Regions from separate parts of the Arthrobacter sp. R1-13 genome, predicted to be linked through region 2. Evidence: riboswitches for the same ligand, from Rfam matches in the RefSeq annotation. Region 2 holds a riboswitch; each other region holds the start of a gene.
The links. Region 2 has a riboswitch for thiamine pyrophosphate ahead of M1D88_RS19360 (ECF transporter S component). Riboswitches for the same ligand answer to the same signal wherever they lie in the genome.
Positions count from the first base shown of each region.

Region 1 (4,754 bases), 1.1 Mb from region 2:
AACGCCGAGCACAGCTGACCTTCCAACAGGCTGCCGGCCTGCTCGCTGATCACTTCGGGATGCAACGGGATGCGACCGTCGGGCGCGTAGAACGTCTGCCCCCGCCGTCGGGTTTCGGCGTCCAAAGGGCCGCCCGGCTCCACAAAGGAGGGCACGTCGGCGATGGCGTAGTAGACCTTGTAACCGTCACCGGCCCTGTCTATAAAAACAGCCTGGTCAAGGTCGGTGGAGGACGCCGGGTCAATGGTGATGAACTCGATGGCCGTGAGATCCAGGTCCGGAAGGCGGTGGTCCGCAACGGCCTTTTCAGCTTCTTTGAGGGCCTCGTCCGGGAAGGCGCCGGGCAGCTCCAGGCGGGTGCGCAGAGCACTGAGCGCCGCGGCCAGCTGGTTGCTCTGAGCGTGAACACTGGGAGCCAGACGATGATGTGACACGAAAATCAGGTTAGCCCGATTTGCGCCATTAGTCTTGGATCATGAGCACTTCCCCCACAGACAACGCTCGCCGGGACCGTTTCCTTGCGGACCTCCTGGGAGTCATGGCCTATGGGGAGCTTTCCGCCTTTGAGAGATACTCTGCGGACGCCCGTTACTCGCCCACCCTCCATGACCGGGCCGTTATGGGCAGGATCGCTGTGCTGGAATTCCAGCACTATGAACTGGTAAGTGCCAGGCTTGCAGGGTTGGGTGTTGATGCCGAGGAAGCCATGCTGCCATTCCAGCCCGCCATCGACCATTTCCACGATCGTACGCGCCCGGCGGACTGGTACGAGTCCCTGATGAAGGCGTACGTGATTGACACTGTTTCGGCTGATTTCTACCGTGCGGTGTCCGAGTACGTCGAGCCGGAAAGCAGGCAGCTGATCCGGCAGGTCCAGTCAGCCGAGGATGTCACGGAGATTCTTCGTGTACGGCTCAAGAAAGCGTTGTCCGATGATCCCAGGTTGGCGTCGAGGCTGGCCTTGTGGGGGAGGCGGTTGCTGGGGGAGGCTCTCACCCAGGCGCAGCGGGTGGGCTTCGAGCGTGCTTTCCTGTCGGGCCTCATAGCCAGCCAAGGTAATGACCCACCCGGGTCAGACTCAGGAGTGGGAATCGTCCGGGACGACGCCGAGGCCAAACTCATGGTTGCTGATTTGATGAAGGAGCTGGCGGGGAACCACTCCCGGCGCATGACCCAATTGGGCCTGACAGGCTAGCCAATCGGCTTCGGATGGTGAGACAGCTCGGTTGATCAGACCGTAAAGCCCGGGTCAGGCTCCGGCGTCGAGCACTTGCAGGATGGCCTTGGCTGCGGCCGCAGGATCGTCTGCCTCTGTAATGGCCCGGACCACCACTACACGCGAGGCGCCGGCGGCCACCACCTGCTCCACATTGGCGAGGTCGATGCCGCCGATTGCGAACCAGGGCAGGAGTATGCCGTCGACAGTCATTCGGTCTGCCGCCCTGATGGCGTCAGCCGCATAAGTGACGAGTTCAAGCCCGACGGCGGTCCGTCCGGGTTTAGTGGGAGTGGACCAGACCGGCCCGACACAGAAGTAATCCAGGCCGCTTCGCCCCGGTGATGCGGCAATAGCGGCATCAACCTCCCCCGGGGTATGAGTGGAAAGGCCGATCACTGTTTCACTGCCGACGAACGTCCTTGCCGAGTGCAGCGGGAGGTCCTTCTGGCCAAGGTGCAAGACGGGAGCGCCGGACAGGGACGCGATGTCTGCCCTGTCATTGACCGCCCACAGCCGCCCATGCCGCTGGGCCGCGGCCTGCAGGACTTCCAGCAGCTCCAGTTCCTCCGCAGCCTCCAGTTGCTTGTCCCGCAACTGGATGATGTCAACGCCCCCTGCGTAGGCGGCGTCGATGAAGTCCTCAAAGTCCCCCCGGCCCTGGCGGGAGTCGGTGCAGAGGTAGAGGCGGGCGGTGGTGTGGACGGCAGGCTCGGTCATGGCACCAGCCTAGTTCCTCTAAACTGGGGGAGTACCGCGGGAGCCCGCAGCAGCTGTCATAAACTGCCGGGCTGAGAGGGCGTCAGAGCCGACCGCTTGACCTGATCCGGTTAGTACCGGCGTAGGGAAGGAATCCAGTGCTCTCCCACTCAGCACTCTCTCCATCATCCAGCCACACAACGTCCACCGGCCCAATGCACGAGCCCGTCTCCGGCACGGATATCAGCGTGGATGTGGCAGTCATTGGCGGCGGAGTGGTGGGCCATGCCATCGCCTGGGAAGCTGCACTGAGTGGGCGCTCCGTGGTCCTGATTGACGATGCCCCCGGTACCGGCGCGAGCTGGGCCGCCGCCGGGATGCTGGCCCCGGTAACTGAATTGCACTACCAGGAGGAAGACCTGCTGGAACTCATGCTCGAGGCCTCAGCCCTCTGGCCTGCGTTCGCAGCCGGACTTGCCCCTGCCATCGACAGCCGTGTCAACGGACCCTCTGAAGCGGAGGCATCTGGTACCGGATACCTCACCACACCCACGCTCGTCATCGGCGCTGATGCTGCAGACCGCCGGGCGCTCGAGGATCTGAGGCGGGTGCAGGCAGCGAACGGGCTCACAGTGGAGCCACTGACAGTTCGTGAAGCACGCTCCATTGAGCCGCTGCTCAGTCCCGCCGTCTCCGGTGCCTACCGGATCGCCGCCGATCATCAGGTGGACCCTCGAAGGCTCCTTGCCCGGATCGCCGAAGCTCTGGCCGATCCCCAGCGTTCCGGGGGAACCTGCGAAATGCTCCCGGCGAGGGCCGCCGGCCTGCGATGGGATGGTGACCGCGTAGCCGGCGTCGTCCTGGACAACGGAAGAGCCATCCATGCCGGCGAGACTGTCCTGGCCAGCGGACTTGGAACAGGAAAACTGGACGGCCTTCCGCCGGGACTCGATCTTCCCTTGCGGCCTGTCTACGGGGATATCATCCGGCTCCGCGTCCCGGGCCACCTCCAGCCGCTCCTGACCTCAACGGTCCGGGGGATGGTTCATGGCGTGCCGGTGTACATCGTTCCAAGGGACGACGGGACTGTGGTGATCGGAGCCACGCAACGGGAAGCAGCCCTGGAAGCAGGTGCAGCAGAGGCAGCGGTCTCCGCCGGAGGTATTTACCAGTTGTTGCGCGACGCGCAGGTACTTCTCCCCGCAGTGGCCGAACTGGAGCTGCTTGAATGCACCGCCCGCGGCCGGCCCGGCACCCCTGACAATGCGCCGCTGCTGGGCAGGGTACGGGACCGCACAGGTGACGCTGACCTCTTGGGCCTCATTGTGGCGACAGGATTCTTCCGCCATGGCATACTTCTGGCTCCGGCGGCCGCATCAATCTGCCTGCAGCTGATGGAGGGCCGGTCTGATTCCCGGTGGGCAGTTTTCGAACCCGGACGATTCTCCCCAGGCTCCTCCGCCGGTCATGTCCGGCGTCACCCCGATCCGGCAACAGCCGGTACCTCTCCGCAGTAAGGAACAGCATGAACATCACCCTCAATGGCGCGGAGCGTGCCATCGACGACGGCGCCTCGGTCACCACGCTGGTAGCCCTGGTTACAGGTAAGAGCCTTGGCCCCGACGGCCAGGCAGCTGACGGTCAGAAACTTGGCGTTGCAGTTGCCCGCAACTCCGAAGTGGTTCCGCGGAGCCGCTGGTCACTGACGGCGCTCGCTGACGGCGACGACGTCGAACTGGTCACCGCAGTACAGGGAGGCTAGGCAAATGCATGAAGGCCCTACTCCAACAGGAAACGCAGGAAACATGATGGTAGCCACCACTTCCGGTCCGGCATACAAGGCGACCGACGAGCTGACCATAGACGGGGTCGATTTCAGTTCAAGGCTCATCATGGGAACCGGTGGGGCTCCAAGCCTTGACGGGCTCGGCGCCGCGCTGCTGGCCTCCGGGACGGAACTGACAACAGTTGCAATGCGCCGGTACTCACCGGCGCAAACGGGTTCCCTCTTCCAGCTCCTCGTGGAGCACAACATCCGGGTGCTGCCGAACACAGCGGGCTGCTTCACCGCCAGGGACGCAGTCATGACCGCCGAACTGGCCCGTGAGGCGCTTGAGACGGACTGGGTCAAACTGGAGGTCATCGCCGACGAACATACCCTCCTGCCCGACGCCGTGGAACTGGTCGAAGCGACCGAGCAGCTGGTTAACCGGGGATTCAAAGTATTTGCCTATACCAATGACGACCCCGTGCTGGCATTGCGCCTGGAAAACCTCGGTGCCGTCGCCGTGATGCCTTTGGGCTCGCCCATCGGGACCGGCCTGGGCATCCTGAACCCCCACAATATAGAGCTGATCGTTGCCAGGGCCTCTGTCCCGGTAGTGCTCGACGCCGGAATCGGTACCGCCTCGGATGCCGCCCTGGCCATGGAGCTCGGCTGTGACGCCGTATTGTTGGCTACCGCCGTCACGCGGGCCCAGAACCCGGTCCAGATGGGCGAGGCCTTCAAACACGCCGTCATCGCCGGTAGGCTGGCGAAAACCGCCGGCCGGATTCCGCGCCGTGAGCACGCCTTGGCGTCATCTGCCATGGAAGGCCGGGCCGAGTTCCTCTAGCCCGTCCTTCCGGGCACGGTTGCCTGGTTCAGCTTTCCGGGCCGGCCGACGGCGGACCTGTTCGCCTGCTATCAGTTCCAGGAGGGCGTCATGCCTGAACCAGTCGTACCTGAAAAAGCAGCCGTACTGACCCGGCCGCAGATTGACGAAGCGCTTGCCGGGCTACCGGACTGGCGTTACCGCCTCGGGGGCCTGGTGACCGTCTACAAATTGCCGGCGGCCGC
Region 1 is NZ_CP096420.1:3,112,985-3,117,738, reverse strand. It holds gene M1D88_RS14385 (RNB domain-containing ribonuclease) at 1-434, opposite strand, end outside; gene M1D88_RS14380 (ferritin-like fold-containing protein) at 476-1,195, shown strand; gene thiE (thiamine phosphate synthase) at 1,250-1,936, opposite strand; TPP riboswitch at 1,963-2,082, shown strand; gene thiO (glycine oxidase ThiO) at 2,131-3,432, shown strand; gene thiS (sulfur carrier protein ThiS) at 3,441-3,677, shown strand; gene M1D88_RS14360 (thiazole synthase) at 3,721-4,530, shown strand; gene M1D88_RS14355 (4a-hydroxytetrahydrobiopterin dehydratase) at 4,621-4,754, shown strand, end outside.
Region 1: it holds a riboswitch for thiamine pyrophosphate, as region 2 does, so the genes downstream of both, thiO (glycine oxidase ThiO) here and M1D88_RS19360 (ECF transporter S component) in region 2, are expected to answer to the same signal.

Region 2 (4,754 bases):
CTCCGACACGCCCCACCGCTCCGCCCATCTGCCAGAGACCGATGCTGGTGATCGGCGAGGTGATGCGCATGCCATGCTCGACGACGATGTCAATGACGTCGTCGTCCAGCGCTGCGACGTCACAGGACCGGACGTAGTAGGACCAGCCGTGGGGGAACGATGGATCGAACATCTTCTGATGCTCTAGAAAGGGTTTTGGCCGGCAAAGATCGAGCACAGGCGAACCGAATTCCTTGAGGGGTCGCAGGACCCGTTCGCCCTCCTCGACCTGTCCTGCATAGCAGGCTGCGATCGCAACGACGTGCTTTCCGACCAGGTCAGGCGGGACGACCGGCAGCGCCGGCGCCCTTCTCTGCACCGCGATGGTCATAAGCTCGTCGGGGCAGTCCCCGATCCAGTCCCGATAAAAGCGCAGCACTTCCGGAGCATCTTCCATCGGCCAGAAGACCGGACCCGCCATTACGTAGGGGCCCACAGGGTTAAGACGGAACTCGAACTGGGTGACTATGCCGAAGTTCCCGCCACCGCCCCGCACGCCCCAGAAGAGGTCGGCGTTCTGATCCTCGCTGGCCCTGACCAGTCCGCCTTCGGCGGTGACCACATCTACGGACAGAAGCTGATCAATCGTCAGCCCGTACTTGCGCATGACCCACCCGAGGCCGCCGCCCAGCGTGAGGCCCGCCACTCCGGTGTGGGTGACGATTCCCGAAGGAACAGCGAGACCGAACTCCTGCGTCTCGCGATCCAGCTCGCCAAGGAGTACGCCGGCTTGAACACGGGCCGTTCCGGCCTCGGGGTCCACTCGAATCCCTTTCATGGGACCGAGATCAATAAGCATGCCGTCGTCGCACACTGACAGCCCAGGGAAGCTATGACCGCCTCCCCGCACGGCGACCAGCAGGTCTTGCGAGCGGGCGAGCCGGAGGGCAGCGCGTATATCTGCGACACCGGTGCAGCGCGCTATGAGTGCGGGATAGCGATCAATCGATCCGTTCCACACCTTGCGATGGGCGTCGTAACCAACATCATCCGGCCGGAGGAGTTCACCCCGAAAGGATGTCTGTAGTTCATCGACAGCACCGCTGTCGATCTCCGTGCTCTCTGCCATAGCCTCACGGACCTCTCTTCTCTGAGCAGATTCCCACCGTTCGGACTAACTGACAAGAGGGAATCGGGGGACCAATCATCGGCTCAGGCGTGCTCCACCAGGGCCCTAAGGTTGGCTAGCGCCTTTTCGTCGTCTCGCTTGAACATCAGCGTCAGAAGGGGTATGGCGAACCGGGCCAGCCCGGTCACTTGGAAATCCACATTGCTGATGAGCCGACAGGTGTTGGCGCCGGTGGGCTCGACCAGATAGGAGGCGACTCCGGTCATCTTGCCCGAGGGAATCTCGAAGGCGACGAAGCGGCCGGGCTCGTATGCAATGAAGCGGTTACGGGCGACGACCTTCATCCCTGCGAATCGCCGCGTTAATTCATGCTCGGTGCCAACGCCGATAGGACCCAGCGTGATACGCCGTATCTCATCGATGCCGCTTTGCCATTGGGGAGCGTTCGTGTGGTCTGCAACGAAGTCGAAGACCTTTGAAGCCGGAGCCTGAAGCTCAATTCGCGATTCCAGTTGGAGCCTTCTCACGAGGTGTTCTCTCAGCGTCGGAGCCACGCCGTCGCGTGCGAGCTCATGAGGGCCGAAGTCATCGGACCGTTCAGTCCGTGACAGACCTGACAGGGCCATGGCAATGGAGAGGACGGTGCCGAGGACGGTCAGGGGAGTGGTTTTCATATCGGGGTGCCGGAAGGATGCCCGGACGCTGCGCTCACTCAGGTAGCCGTAGATGTACCCGAAGCCTAGCCATCCCAAGGCCCTCCCCACCCAGGGCCGCGGCTTGCCAAAGAGCATCAGGATGCCAATAGCTTGGGCCCCAAGGACCGGCCACGGCGCGGCCATCCCGCTGCCTAGGGCAGGGTTCCACATGTCCCGGGCGACGTTCTCGGGCTTCCCGCGCCCGGACGGAGTGTCATACGGCACCCGGTCACGGATCGCCTTCCGTGCGCCCGCAACGTGGACAAGCAGTTGCGCCATCGAAACCGCTGCGAGGATTTTCATGGTCCATCCCTTACATTGAACCGTGGCTGCAGGGTCAACGTAGCCCTCAGCGGGAAACGGGTCAATACCCCCAATCGGAACGGACAACCGGCACCTAGAGGCCCCGCCAGTCGGCAAGAGTCCTACGCCACCGATTGTGACATCGGCACAAAAATTTCAAGCACCGTCAGGTGTAAACTGGACAACGCCCACAAGGGCAGATTGATTACGACAGGGGAGCGCCGCCGTCGGGCATTACCGGGATTCCGGGAGTGCGATGGATGGGCGCTGAGAGTGCGGACAGCCGCAGACCCTCGAACCTGATCCGGTTAGTACCGGCGCAAGGGAGTCGAGTTCTCAGAGTGTCCGGCAGAAGCGGCGCAATCCGCGGTAGCCGGGGAGCACTTTCCCCTCCTGTTCCTCAGGAGGAAGACATGACTGGAATTTCTGCAAAGCAGACCCCCACTGCCAGCAAAAAGAGTTGGCGCGTTGTGGACATTGTGGTGGCGGCGCTGATTGCCGTCGCCGGAGGCGTGATCTTCTGGGCATGGTCCCAGGGCGCCAACGTTATTTCGGCTCCGCTTAATGCGGTTTACCCGCCCCTGACCGGGCTCTACGCAGGTGGCTGGATGATCCCCGCGGTGCTGGGGATGCTCATCATCCGTAAGCCGGGCGCGGCCCTCTTCTGCGAGACAGTGGCGGCAACGGGCGAGCTCCTCATGGGCTCGCAGTACGGCACCACCGTGCTGATTTCCGGCCTGCTGCAGGGCCTTGGCGCCGAACTGGTGTTCGCGGCGTTTGTGTACAAGAAGTTCAACCTTCCGGTCGCTTTGCTTGCCGGCGCCGGGGCGGGACTGTTCTGCGGCCTGAACGATTCGTTCGCGCCCTGGGGCTGGAACATCGCCTACGCAGCCGGCGACAAGGCAGCCTACATCCTGTTCACGGCAATCTCGGGTGCCGTCATTGCCGGGGCCCTGTCTTGGATCGCCACCCGTGGCCTCGCGAAGACCGGAGTTTTGAGCTCCTTCGCCTCCCGTAAGGCTGCGACGGAGCCCGTCTTCTCCTGATGACTCCGATTCGCGACGGCGGCGTCCGCCCTGCCGGGGTAACGGCACAAGGGTGGGCCTGGCGGCACGCCGGGAGGCCCAGCCCTGCCGTCCAAGGGCTTGATCTGGACATCCGCCCGGGGGAGCGGGTGCTCCTGCTCGGCCCCTCGGGTGCCGGTAAGTCCACGCTCCTGCACGCCCTCGCGGGGGTGCTCGGCGACACGAACGACGACGGCGAGGCCGGGGACTCCGACGAGTCCGGTTCGCTGCTCATTGACAGCCAGCCGCCACGTGCCCAGCGCGGGCGTGCCGGGCTAATGCAGCAGGATCCGGAAACGCAGGTGATCCTGTCCCGGCTCGGCGACGACGTCGCGTTCGGTGCCGAAAACCTTGCAGTACCCCGGGCGGAGATCTGGGCACGTGTGCATGAGGCGCTCGACGACGTCGGGCTGGGTCACTTGCCGTTGGACCACCCGACGTCCGCCCTGTCCGGCGGGCAAAAGCAGCGCCTGGCGCTCGCCGGCATCCTGGCCATGCGTCCCGGACTCATTCTGCTGGATGAGCCCACCGCCAACCTCGATCCAGCCGGGGTGCTGGAAGTCCGTGACGCCGTGAGCCGTTGTCTGGAGAAGACCGGCGCAACCCTGGTGGTGGTAGAGCACCGTGTTGCGGTGTGGAAAGACCTTGTGGACCGCATCGTGGTGCTGCAGCCGGGAGCTTCGAATGAGGGCGCGGTGCTCATTGACGGAACGCCTGACCGGGTCCTGGAGCAGGCAAAGGAGATGCTGATCAGGGCGGGCGTCTGGGTTCCCGGCCATATTCCGGCGACCCGCCCGCGGGGTTCAGTTGCTGCGTTGCCCCCCGGCAGCACCGGTACCGGCCAGCTGCTCCTCGCCGCGGAAGAGCTTGCGGTCTCGCGTGAACAGCCCCGGCGTCGCGGCTTCAAGACGCTTCCTCCCACACCCGTGCAAAGCGGGATATCGGCGCAGGTTCGCGCCGGCGAAGCTCTGACCGTCACGGGGCCTAACGGCTCGGGAAAGTCCACCTTTGCCCTCACGCTGGCCGGGCTGCTGAAGCCTGTGGCCGGAGCGGTATCTGCCACCCTTGAGCTCAGCGCCGGCGCAGGAATTGATCCATACAAGTGGAAGGCCGAACAGCTGATTTCCAGGATCGGCACGGTGTTCCAGGAACCTGAGCACCAGTTTGTCACCGGCAGAGTCTTGGACGAGCTCCTTTTCGGCCCCCGGCATCTGGGTCATGGCGAGGAACGCGTCGACGAACTCCTGGAGCGGCTCAGGCTCACTTCCCTCGTGGACGCCAACCCCTACACACTGTCCGGAGGCGAAAAGCGACGGCTCTCGGTGGCTACAGTACTGGCCGCCCACCCGCAGGTGCTGGTGCTGGATGAGCCCACTTTTGGCCAGGACGCCAACACCTGGGCCGAACTCGCCTCTTTCCTCTCCGAGCTCCTGGACGCCGGAGCCGCAGTGGTTTCCGTGACCCACGACCAGGAATTCTCCTCGGTCCTCGGCGGCACCGAACTCGCAATGGGGACTCCGGAAATGGTGGCATCATGAGGGAAGCCCTGACCCTCCGGGGTGAATCGCTCCTCAGCCGCGCCAA
Region 2 is NZ_CP096420.1:4,170,272-4,175,025, reverse strand. It holds gene M1D88_RS19370 (FAD-binding oxidoreductase) at 1-1,108, opposite strand, end outside; gene M1D88_RS19365 (SRPBCC family protein) at 1,192-2,106, opposite strand; TPP riboswitch at 2,309-2,450, shown strand; gene M1D88_RS19360 (ECF transporter S component) at 2,520-3,152, shown strand; gene M1D88_RS19355 (ABC transporter ATP-binding protein) at 3,152-4,708, shown strand; gene M1D88_RS19350 (energy-coupling factor transporter transmembrane component T family protein) at 4,705-4,754, shown strand, end outside.

Region 3 (4,754 bases), 1.4 Mb from region 2:
CTTGGCCTTCTTGGTGATGGCTTCCGGGATGATCACGGAGCGCTTTTCCGGAGCAACGAAGGCAACCTTGGGGGCTTTCGTCTTCAAGGTACCTTCCTGGCCGGGAAGACCCTTGAACTTCTGCCAGTCACCGGTGATCTTGAGGATCGCGGCAACCTGCTCTGACGGCTGGGCGCCGACGGACAGCCAGTACTGGGCACGCTCGGAGTCAACCTCGATGTATGAGGGCTCCTCGGTGGGGTGGTACTTGCCGATTTCTTCGATGGCACGACCATCACGCTTGGTGCGTGAGTCTGCAACGACAATGCGGTAGTACGGTGCGCGCATCTTACCGAAGCGCTTAAGGCGAATCTTTACGGCCACTTTTGTGGTCACTCCTGTTTCTGAAACGGGGTCGAACCCGCGTTCTGCACCCGTGGGGCGGGCCATACTAGGGGGTTCTAAAGGACAGGATCCAGACGCGGAGAGAGGGGCCACGCAGATCAAGTACCTACTTATTGTGCCAGATCGACGGCGGGATTTCGACTTGACGCCCGCCCGGCCTTCATCAACCCGTTAGCGCCTACGATGCCCAGACGTACAGGCCGGTCCGATCGTTGTCGTCCACCCCGCTTGCCAGCTCTGCAATCCGCTGGACGTAGCCCTTGGCTTCATCAGCCCCGAAAGGCATGTCATCCTCCGCAGCCCACTGCTCGGCGACATGTTCAAGCACATCGCCTTCGCCTTCGGACTCGTAGCTGAGCAATTCGGCCAGGGCCCGGACCATAGCCGGCGGAACACCAAGAAGAGAGTCGCTTGCCACGTCCACCATTGCCAGTTCATAGTCCGCGCCCGCTGCGTGCACGGCCGCGCCTGCGAGGTCGCCCAACTGCTCGATTTCGAAGTCGCTGATTCCTGGGATGCGCACGGCATCACCGGTGGCCGGCCCGCCGCCGTCGAGCGCTCTGGCCCGCTTCAGCGCGCCGTCGTGGGTGGAAACAAAGATCTCGGTGAACCCCATGGAAATCATCCTCATTCCGTCGCTGCGAGGAAGGTCCTACGATGCGGATTTTGAGCCCCACCGTGGCCGTCCGAATCAGCCTAACGCAGAAGGCAGCCCAACCCGGAAGGCATGACGTCAGCGCACCGCCACTCGGATCCTGTTGCGCCACGGATCCTCAAAGCGGAGTTCCAGGCCGGTGTGGTGGGAAGGTACCCCGGCGACTTTCAGGCGGTCGGCGAGCGCCCCGACGTCGTCCCCTGCGGGAACTTCAATGAGAACTTCCCCCAGCCCCAGCGTGTCCTTGCGTGGTCCGGCGCCGCGGCTGTTCCAGACATTCATGGCCATGTGGTGGTGATAGCCACCGGCGGAGACAAAAAGGGCCTGACCGTGCCAGCCGGCGGTCTTTTCAAAGCCCAGCGTATCCACGTAGAAGTCCTGGGCCGTCTGGACGTCGCCTACCTGGAGGTGGACGTGCCCGACGCCGGCACCCGACTCCCGCTGTTCGGAGACTCTCTCTTCGGTCAGGTGGCGCTGCAGGTAGTGCTGAGGGGGAAGAGGCAAGCTGTCCATTACAACGTTCTTGCCATCCCATGACCACGCCTCACGGGGGCGGTCCCAGTAGAGTTCGATGCCGTTACCTTCGGGATCGTTGAAGTAGAAGGCTTCGCTCACCAGGTGATCGGCGCTTCCCGTGAACAACCGGGGCTCGTAGTGGGCTGCCGTTGCCACGGTGGCCGCAAGGGCCGGCTGGTCTTCGAACAACAAGGCTGTATGGAAGAGCCCTGCTTCGCCACGGGAAGGAACAGCCAGTCGGGGAGCTGCAGCAAGGTGGACCAGGGGCTGGCGGCGCCGGCCCAGGTAGAGCCCGCCATCCTGCTCCGCCACGATCTCCAGTCCGAGGGCGCGCTGGTAGTAATCGGTCATCAGCGTCAGGTCCCGTACCTTGAGCATCACTGTGCCCATGGTGAGGTCGGCGGGAAGCAGATCCTGGCTGCTCGTTTCCGTGGTCATAATTCACTCCTGGTTCGGGGGCCGCCCGGATCGGCGACCTGCACTCATAGAGTTAAATTACTTGAAGGTTCAATTTATTCCCTCATTGAGCATTTCCCCTTGTTAGCACTTCCCCTAACGAAGCACTTCCCCTCTGAGCACGATATGGCGGAGCGTCTTCAGGGTAGTCAGGGATTCGCGGGGGTCTTCGGCGCACACCAGCACATCGGCGCTGGCACCTTCGGTCAAGCCTTCGGCGTCCAGCCAGGAGCGTGCAGCCCAGGCCGCAGAGTCCAGTGCCGCAGCGGCAGGGAGCCCTGCGGCATTCAGGGCGAGGACTTCGTCCACGATCCGTCCGTGGGCTATGACTGTTCCCGCATCTGTGCCGGCAAGGATTCGCACTCCCGCTTCGAATGCCTCCAGGACGCGCTCATTGCGCCGTGCCCACAAGGACCGCATATGGGCGGCGTAGACCGGGAACTTCGCATCTGCCCGTTTGGCGATATCTGGAAAGGTTCCGATGTTGACCAGGGTGGGAACCAAGGCAACACCCTGCTCGATGAAGCGGGGGATGTGGCGCGGAAGGAGGCCGGTTCCGTGTTCGATGCAGTCAATCCCGGCGTCGAGCATGTCATCCAGCGTGTCCTCGGCAAAACAGTGGGCGGTGACCCGGGCACCCTCCTCGTGCGCCGCGAGAACGGCATCCTTCACCGCCCAGGACGGAAAACAAGGGGCGAGATCCCCGGCGTCGCGGTCTATCCAGTCCCCCACAAGTTTGATCCACCCATCACCCGCACGGGCCTGCTTCCTCACGGTTTCCGCCAGATCCCGGGGCTCCACCTCCAGGGCGAGGTTCTTCAGGTAGCGGCGCGTCCTGGCAACATGCCTGCCGGACCTGATGATCCGTGGCATGTCCCTGCGGTGCTGAAGCCATCTGGTATCGCTGGGGGAGCCGGCATCGCGGACCAGCAGGGTGCCGGCATTCCTGTCTTGCAGGGCCTGCGCCTCGGCCACATGGTCAGGCACTTCACCCTCCGGGCCCAGGCCGATGTGGCAATGGGCATCGGCGAGCCCTGGCATCACCCAGCCATCGAGGACGACGCCGGGGTTTCCTGCGGGACGACGAAAGGTCAGCTTCCCGTCTACTGCCCACATTCCGTGTCGCTCCAAGTCAGGTGATGTGAGCACCGTTCCGCTGAATTCAATTATTTTCGGCACGGACAAAAGCCTAACGGCGGACCACCGCAGGATGTTCCCTGGCATGGCGATGCTGCGGCGCCCCGGTTTGTGGGACGCCTCGGGTTGCAGGAGGCATCGGTGTGATAGCTTCATTTACGACCACACGGGTGCCCTTGCAGGGGCTGAGATCGGGCTGACGCAGCCTGCGACCGTTGAACCTGTCCGGGTAATGCCGGCGAAGGAAGTGAGTATTCCCTTGAGTACCCCAGAATCACAGCACAGCCCTGTCCAAATTCCCTCCGGCGAAACGCAGTCCCTGAAGTCACACTCCCTCACCTACGTCTCCGGCGAAGGAAACGGAATCAAGGTGCCGGTGACTGCAATCGCCTTGGAGGACTCCCCCAACGGCGATAGAAACGGTCCTTTCCACGTCTACCGCACGGCCGGTCCCGGCAGCGACCCGGTGGTCGGTCTCAGGCCGTTCCGTTCCGAATGGATAGAAGCCCGCGGGGACACAGAGCCGTACAGCGGACGGGAGCGCACCCTGCTCGACGACGGCCGCTCGGCTGTCCGTCGGGGAGCAGCCTCAGAGGAGTGGAAAGGAGCGCAGCCGGTGCCCCGCCGTGCCGTCGGCGGCAGGACGGTCACCCAGATGCACTACGCGCGTCAGGGAATGATCACCCCGGAAATGCGGTTTGTGGCTCTCCGCGAAAATTGCGATGTTGAGTTGGTCCGCAGCGAGCTGGCGGCAGGCCGGGCCATCATCCCGAACAATATTAACCACCCCGAGTCCGAGCCCATGATCATCGGCAAGGCCTTCTTGGTAAAGATCAACGCGAACATCGGAAACTCGGCCGTGACAAGCTCTATCGCCGAAGAGGTGGACAAGCTGCAGTGGGCTACCCAGTGGGGAGCCGACACAGTGATGGACCTCTCTACCGGCGATGACATCCACACCACCCGCGAGTGGATCATCCGCAACTCTCCCGTGCCCATCGGCACCGTCCCCATCTACCAGGCACTGGAGAAGGTCAATGGAGAAGCCAACGCCCTGACCTGGGAGATCTTCCGCGACACCGTCATTGAACAGTGCGAGCAGGGCGTGGACTACATGACCATCCACGCCGGCGTCCTGCTCCGCTACGTGCCGCTCACAGCCAACCGCGTCACAGGCATCGTGTCACGGGGCGGCTCCATCATGGCCGGCTGGTGCCTCGCCCACCACGAGGAGAACTTCCTTTACACCCACTTCGACGAGCTGTGCGATATTTTCGCGATGTACGACGTCGCGTTTTCGCTGGGTGACGGGTTACGGCCCGGTGCCACAGCAGACGCCAACGACGCCGCACAGTTCGCCGAGCTCGACACGCTTGCCGAGCTCACCCAGCGGGCCTGGGATTTTGATGTCCAGGTGATGGTGGAGGGTCCCGGCCACATCCCGTTCCACCTGGTGCGGGAGAACGTGGAGCGCCAGCAGGAGCTCTGCAAGGGCGCGCCGTTCTACACCCTGGGCCCGCTCGTCACCGATGTCGCCCCGGGGTATGACCACATTACGTCGGCTATTGGGGCCACCGAGATCGCCCGCTATGGCACCGCCATGCTC
Region 3 is NZ_CP096420.1:2,767,326-2,772,079, forward strand. It holds gene rpsP (30S ribosomal protein S16) at 1-363, opposite strand, end outside; gene M1D88_RS12800 (hypothetical protein) at 563-1,000, opposite strand; gene M1D88_RS12805 (VOC family protein) at 1,118-1,993, opposite strand; gene M1D88_RS12810 (amidohydrolase family protein) at 2,108-3,190, opposite strand; TPP riboswitch at 3,305-3,412, shown strand; gene thiC (phosphomethylpyrimidine synthase ThiC) at 3,408-4,754, shown strand, end outside.
Region 3: it holds a riboswitch for thiamine pyrophosphate, as region 2 does, so the genes downstream of both, thiC (phosphomethylpyrimidine synthase ThiC) here and M1D88_RS19360 (ECF transporter S component) in region 2, are expected to answer to the same signal.

Region 4 (4,754 bases), 1.5 Mb from region 2:
TTGAACTTCTGGATGACAATCTTCGGACCACGGAGGTCCTGAAGGATTTCAGCCGTAACCGTTACCTTAGCCAGGTCCGCAGCTGCGGACGTGATCTTGTCACCGTCTACCAGGAGCAGTGCGGGCAGCTGAATGGTGCTGCCGGCTCCACCGGTGACGCGGTTCAGGGTAACGAAGTCTCCAACGGAAACCTTCTCTTGGCGGCCGCCTGCGCGGACAATCGCGTACACCACTTGGGAACTCACTTCTCTCGACGTTTCTTACTAAATTTGCGTGCGGAACCTGGGTCCGGTTGTTTGGCCTGGCTCACGCTGTGCCTCAACGCCGTGGATTCCTCAAGGAAATCCGTGAGCTAGCCCGGAAACAATGTCCACCCGTTTTCTAAGTGGCCCGTTCCCGAGGTCAAAACCCAAGTGTTGGCGTAAGCACCGAAGATCTAGTTTACGCTAATTTTGCCTTCGGTCGCAAATGAGGCTGGTTCCGGGGCTGAGTACGTGATAGGGGCCACATGGGCTTACCTCACGACTTCCCGAACCTTGCCCCATGATCTTACAGGCTCTCCGCCCGCTTCACGTTCATGCGTGCAGGCGCGGCGCGTCAAAGAATTCCACCTCGTAGCGGGAGGACTGCCCGAACGCCACCGCCATGGCTCGGCGCTCGGCTTCGGAACCTGCGAGAGCAGCGCGTTCCGTAAACCCGATGGCCTGACGCGTGGCGGCGGCAAAATCCTCGTCCGCGTACGTCCGTAGCCAGTCGGCGTAGGCATGTTCCGCCGGAGCTCCGTTGGCCTGGAATTCCAAGTGAAGGGTGGCCCCTACTTCTGCATAGAGCCAGAAGCATGGCAAAGCAGCAGCAACAAGCACTCCGTAGCTTCCCGCCAGAGAGCTGGCAAGGAGGTGGTCCACGTACGACTTTGTCACTGGTCCCAGCTCAGATTGAACAGGGCGGGTGCTGAGCCAATTGCGGTGGAGCTCGGATTCGACTTCCAGACACTGCTGTGCGGACCGCGCCCAGAACAATTGTTCCTCTTCGGTGGGAGCCATTGCGGAGGCCCTTGAGAGCACCCTTGAGTATCCATTCAGGTAGATCGCGTCCTGGCTGAGGTAGTAAGCGAACTGCTGTTCAGGCAGTGAGCCTTCAACCAGGCCACGGATGAACTCGAGGCGGTAGATGGACGCCAAATGATGATCGGCGCTCTCGCGCAGTTCCTCCATGAAGACTCTTCCGGACTGCACTTCTGTCTGTCCTTTGGGCTCCGTTACGGGCATGGCCGGAAACTGGTGAAAGTGATGAACAGGGCCGGCTCCCCTGCCCACTTCCAGGATGTCTGATCCCTCCAGGGCTCCGCGCAGCCAGGGCTTGACCTCCCGCAGGGCCTCTTCCCAGTTTCCCAGCCGCGCCTGGCTTGTCGCCAAAGCTGATGAAAGTGAACATCCAGTACCGTGGCTGTTTCGCGTGGGCACACGCTCGCCCGGAACCACCACCACCTTCGCCTGAAACCCAGCCGAAACACTCACGAGGGCATCGGGGCACTCCCCGCCGTCGAGATGCCCGCCCTTTACCAATACCGTGGCGCCGGTGACGGCTGCAAGGCGTTTGCCCTGCTCGAGTGCCGCTTTCCAGTCCTTCGCCAGGGGCTCCTGAAGCAGCATGGCCAGCTCGGGGAGGTTCGGCGTGAGCAAATCAGCCAGCGGCAGCAGCGCCCGGAGTGCTGTTTCGGCGGATTCCTGCAGCAGCCGGTCCCCGCTGGTGGCCACCATGACAGGATCCAGGACGACGACGCCGGGACGGACCTTCGTGAGCCAGGCCCTGACCACGCCAATGACGTCCGCGTCTCCGAGCATCCCGATTTTCACGGCGTCCACGACGATATCGTCGCTGATGGCCTCCAACTGTTCGGCCAGAAAGGAGGCGGGCGGCACGTGGACGGCACGGACGCCTTGGGTGTTCTGCGCCGTAAGGGCCGTTACGACGGCCATCGCGTAGCCGCCATTGGCGGCGATGCTCTTGAGGTCTGCCTGTATCCCAGCGCCGCCGGAAGGATCAGAGCCGGCTATCGCCAGTACCCGGGGAATAGTGCGGAGAACTGCGCTGGCGGAATCGGCAGCCGCAGGTGACGGCAAAAACGTTGAGGACAAAGGAGACATCCCTTCGCCGGTGCTAACCGGACAGGTTCAACGGGTGTGGATCTCAGCCGGCCCTTTGCGCGGCACCCCGTGTCAGGATCCCAGCCTAGCGGGTGTGGGTGAGTGTTAAACAGCCGAAGCCCGGACCGGGATAATCCGGTCCGGGCTTCAGCCATTGACTGTCGCCTACTGGCTGCAGTTCCCCTTGGGACAACTCACCTCACAACTCTGAGGCAGGCACTCCCACACCCAGGATGATGGGCTCGCTTGCAGTGGTGGCAGGCTTGGCCGGCGCTGCCGGGGCCTTGGCCGCGTGAGTGGAACCTGTGGCGGCAGGCGCATCCTGGTTCTGCTCGACGGCGGTCTCGTTCGCAGCTCCCTGCGCACGGCTGGCGCTGCGGTTACGGCGTCCGCGCCTTGAGGAGGATCCTGCTGCTATCGGAGCGGCGTGGACCCCGGGGGCAGTGACCGGCGCGGCGGCAGGCTTCCGGGTTTCCTCAGTCTCCTGTGGCTGATCGCTCTGTTCACCCAGGTGGGCGAAGGCCTCGGCCAGCAGGTCCAGGGTCAACTCCGGTGTCCCCGTTGACGCTTCACCAGCGTGGTCCACGAACGGAAGAACCACTCGTTCACCACCGAAAGTAAGGACAGTAGCGGGACGTCCGCCTGACGTGTCGTCGCCCTGGCCGGTGCGCCCGGCGTCGGAACCTGCCTGAACTGGCTCTGTGGCCTGCGGGCGTGAGGTTTCACGGGAGCGGGACGGTGCCTGGGCAGCGGGTTCTGACCGGACAGCTTCCCGTTCCGCCCCGGTTGCGCTGGCCCGGGCGGCCTGAACGTCGTCGTCATGAAGGTGGGCGGCGTGGGCTGCGGCGGCAATGTTGGCCAACGCTGCCCGGGTTGCTTCAGCCTTGGCATGACGCTCGGCGTCGGTGGGTTCGGCGTGAACGGGTGCCGGAAGCGTCAGCGGCTCTCCCAGGGCCTGCCCGCCCTTGCCGCGACGCCGCTTGCGCTCAGTCCGCGCAGCGGGCTGCACTTCGGCGCGCGGCACGTAGTGCTCCGCGGCGACGGTGTTGGCCCTGCGGTGCTCCACTGGCTCGTCGTGGGTGACCACGCCGCGGCCGGCGCAATGTTCGCATTGCTCGCCGAAGACCTCCAGGAGGCCTGTGCCCATACGCTTGCGTGTCATCTGGACCAGGCCGAGGGAGGTAACTTCAGCCACCTGGTGCTTGGTCCGGTCCCGGCCCAGGCACTCGACCATCCGGCGGAGCACCAGATCCCTGTTGGACTCCAGGACCATGTCGATGAAGTCGATCACGATGATGCCGCCGATGTCCCGCAGGCGCAGTTGGCGCACTACTTCCTCGGCGGCTTCCAGGTTGTTCTTGGTGACGGTCTCTTCGAGGTTTCCGCCGCTCCCCGTGAACTTGCCCGTGTTGACGTCGACTACCGTCATCGCCTCGGTACGGTCGATCACCAGGGAGCCGCCTGACGGCAGGAATACCTTGCGGTCCAGTGCCTTGTGGATCTGCTCATCGATGCGCCAGGCCGAGAAGATGTCCTGGTCCTTGGTCCACTTTTCCAGGCGGCCAACGAGGTCCGGAGCCACGTAGGTCACGTAGGCCTCGATGGTGTCCCAGGCTTCCTCGCCGGAGACGATCAGCTTGGAGAAGTCCTCGTTGAAGACGTCGCGGACAACCTTGATGGTGAGGTCCGGTTCCCCGTAAAGCAGTTCCGGTGCCAGGACCTTCGTGGAGGTCGCCTGGCTTTCGATGCCTTCCCACTGCGCCCGAAGGCGGTTGATGTCGTGGGTCAGCTCCTCTTCGGAAGCCCCCTCGGCAGCGGTACGGACGATGACGCCCGCATCTTCGGGCAGGCGGTCCTTGAGGATTCGCTTGAGCCGGTTCCGTTCGACGTCGGGAAGCTTGCGGGAGATTCCGGTCATGGAGCCGCCAGGCACGTAGACCAGGTAGCGTCCGGGAAGGGAAATCTGGCTGGTCAGGCGTGCGCCCTTGTGCCCTACGGGGTCCTTGGTGACCTGGACCAACACGGAGTCGCCTGATTTAAGGGCGTTCTCAATGCGGCGCTGCTTGCCTTCCAGGCTGGCCACATCCCAGTTGACCTCGCCGGCGTACAGCACGGCATTACGGCCGCGGCCAATGTCGACGAAGGCAGCCTCCATGGACGGCAACACGTTCTGGACCTTGCCCAGGTAGACGTTGCCGATCAGTGAATCCTGCTGGGTCTTTGACACGAAGTGCTCGGCCAGGACGCCGTCTTCGAGAACGGCGATCTGAATTCTGTCATCGCGCTGGCGGACGATCATCTGCCGGTCAACTGATTCACGGCGTGCCAGGAATTCAGCTTCAGTGATGACCGTGCGACGACGGCCCGTGTCGCGCGACTCGCGCCGGCGCTGCTTCTTCGCCTCAAGGCGGGTAGAACCTTTGACGCTGGTGACGCGGTTGCTCACCGGCGCCTCGGTGACGGCCCGGGGTGCGCGGACCCTCGTTACGGTGTTGGGAGGATCGTCGTCTCCCCCGCCGGTAAGTTCGATGTCCTGGTCACCACGGCGGCGACGACGACGGCGGCGCGAGGTGACGCCGTCGCCCAAACCTGCAGTTCCCTGCTCAT
Region 4 is NZ_CP096420.1:2,668,716-2,673,469, forward strand. It holds gene rplU (50S ribosomal protein L21) at 1-233, opposite strand, end outside; gene M1D88_RS12280 (bifunctional hydroxymethylpyrimidine kinase/phosphomethylpyrimidine kinase) at 576-2,147, opposite strand; TPP riboswitch at 2,130-2,227, opposite strand; gene M1D88_RS12285 (Rne/Rng family ribonuclease) at 2,347-4,754, opposite strand, start outside.
Region 4: it holds a riboswitch for thiamine pyrophosphate, as region 2 does, so the genes downstream of both, M1D88_RS12280 (bifunctional hydroxymethylpyrimidine kinase/phosphomethylpyrimidine kinase) here and M1D88_RS19360 (ECF transporter S component) in region 2, are expected to answer to the same signal.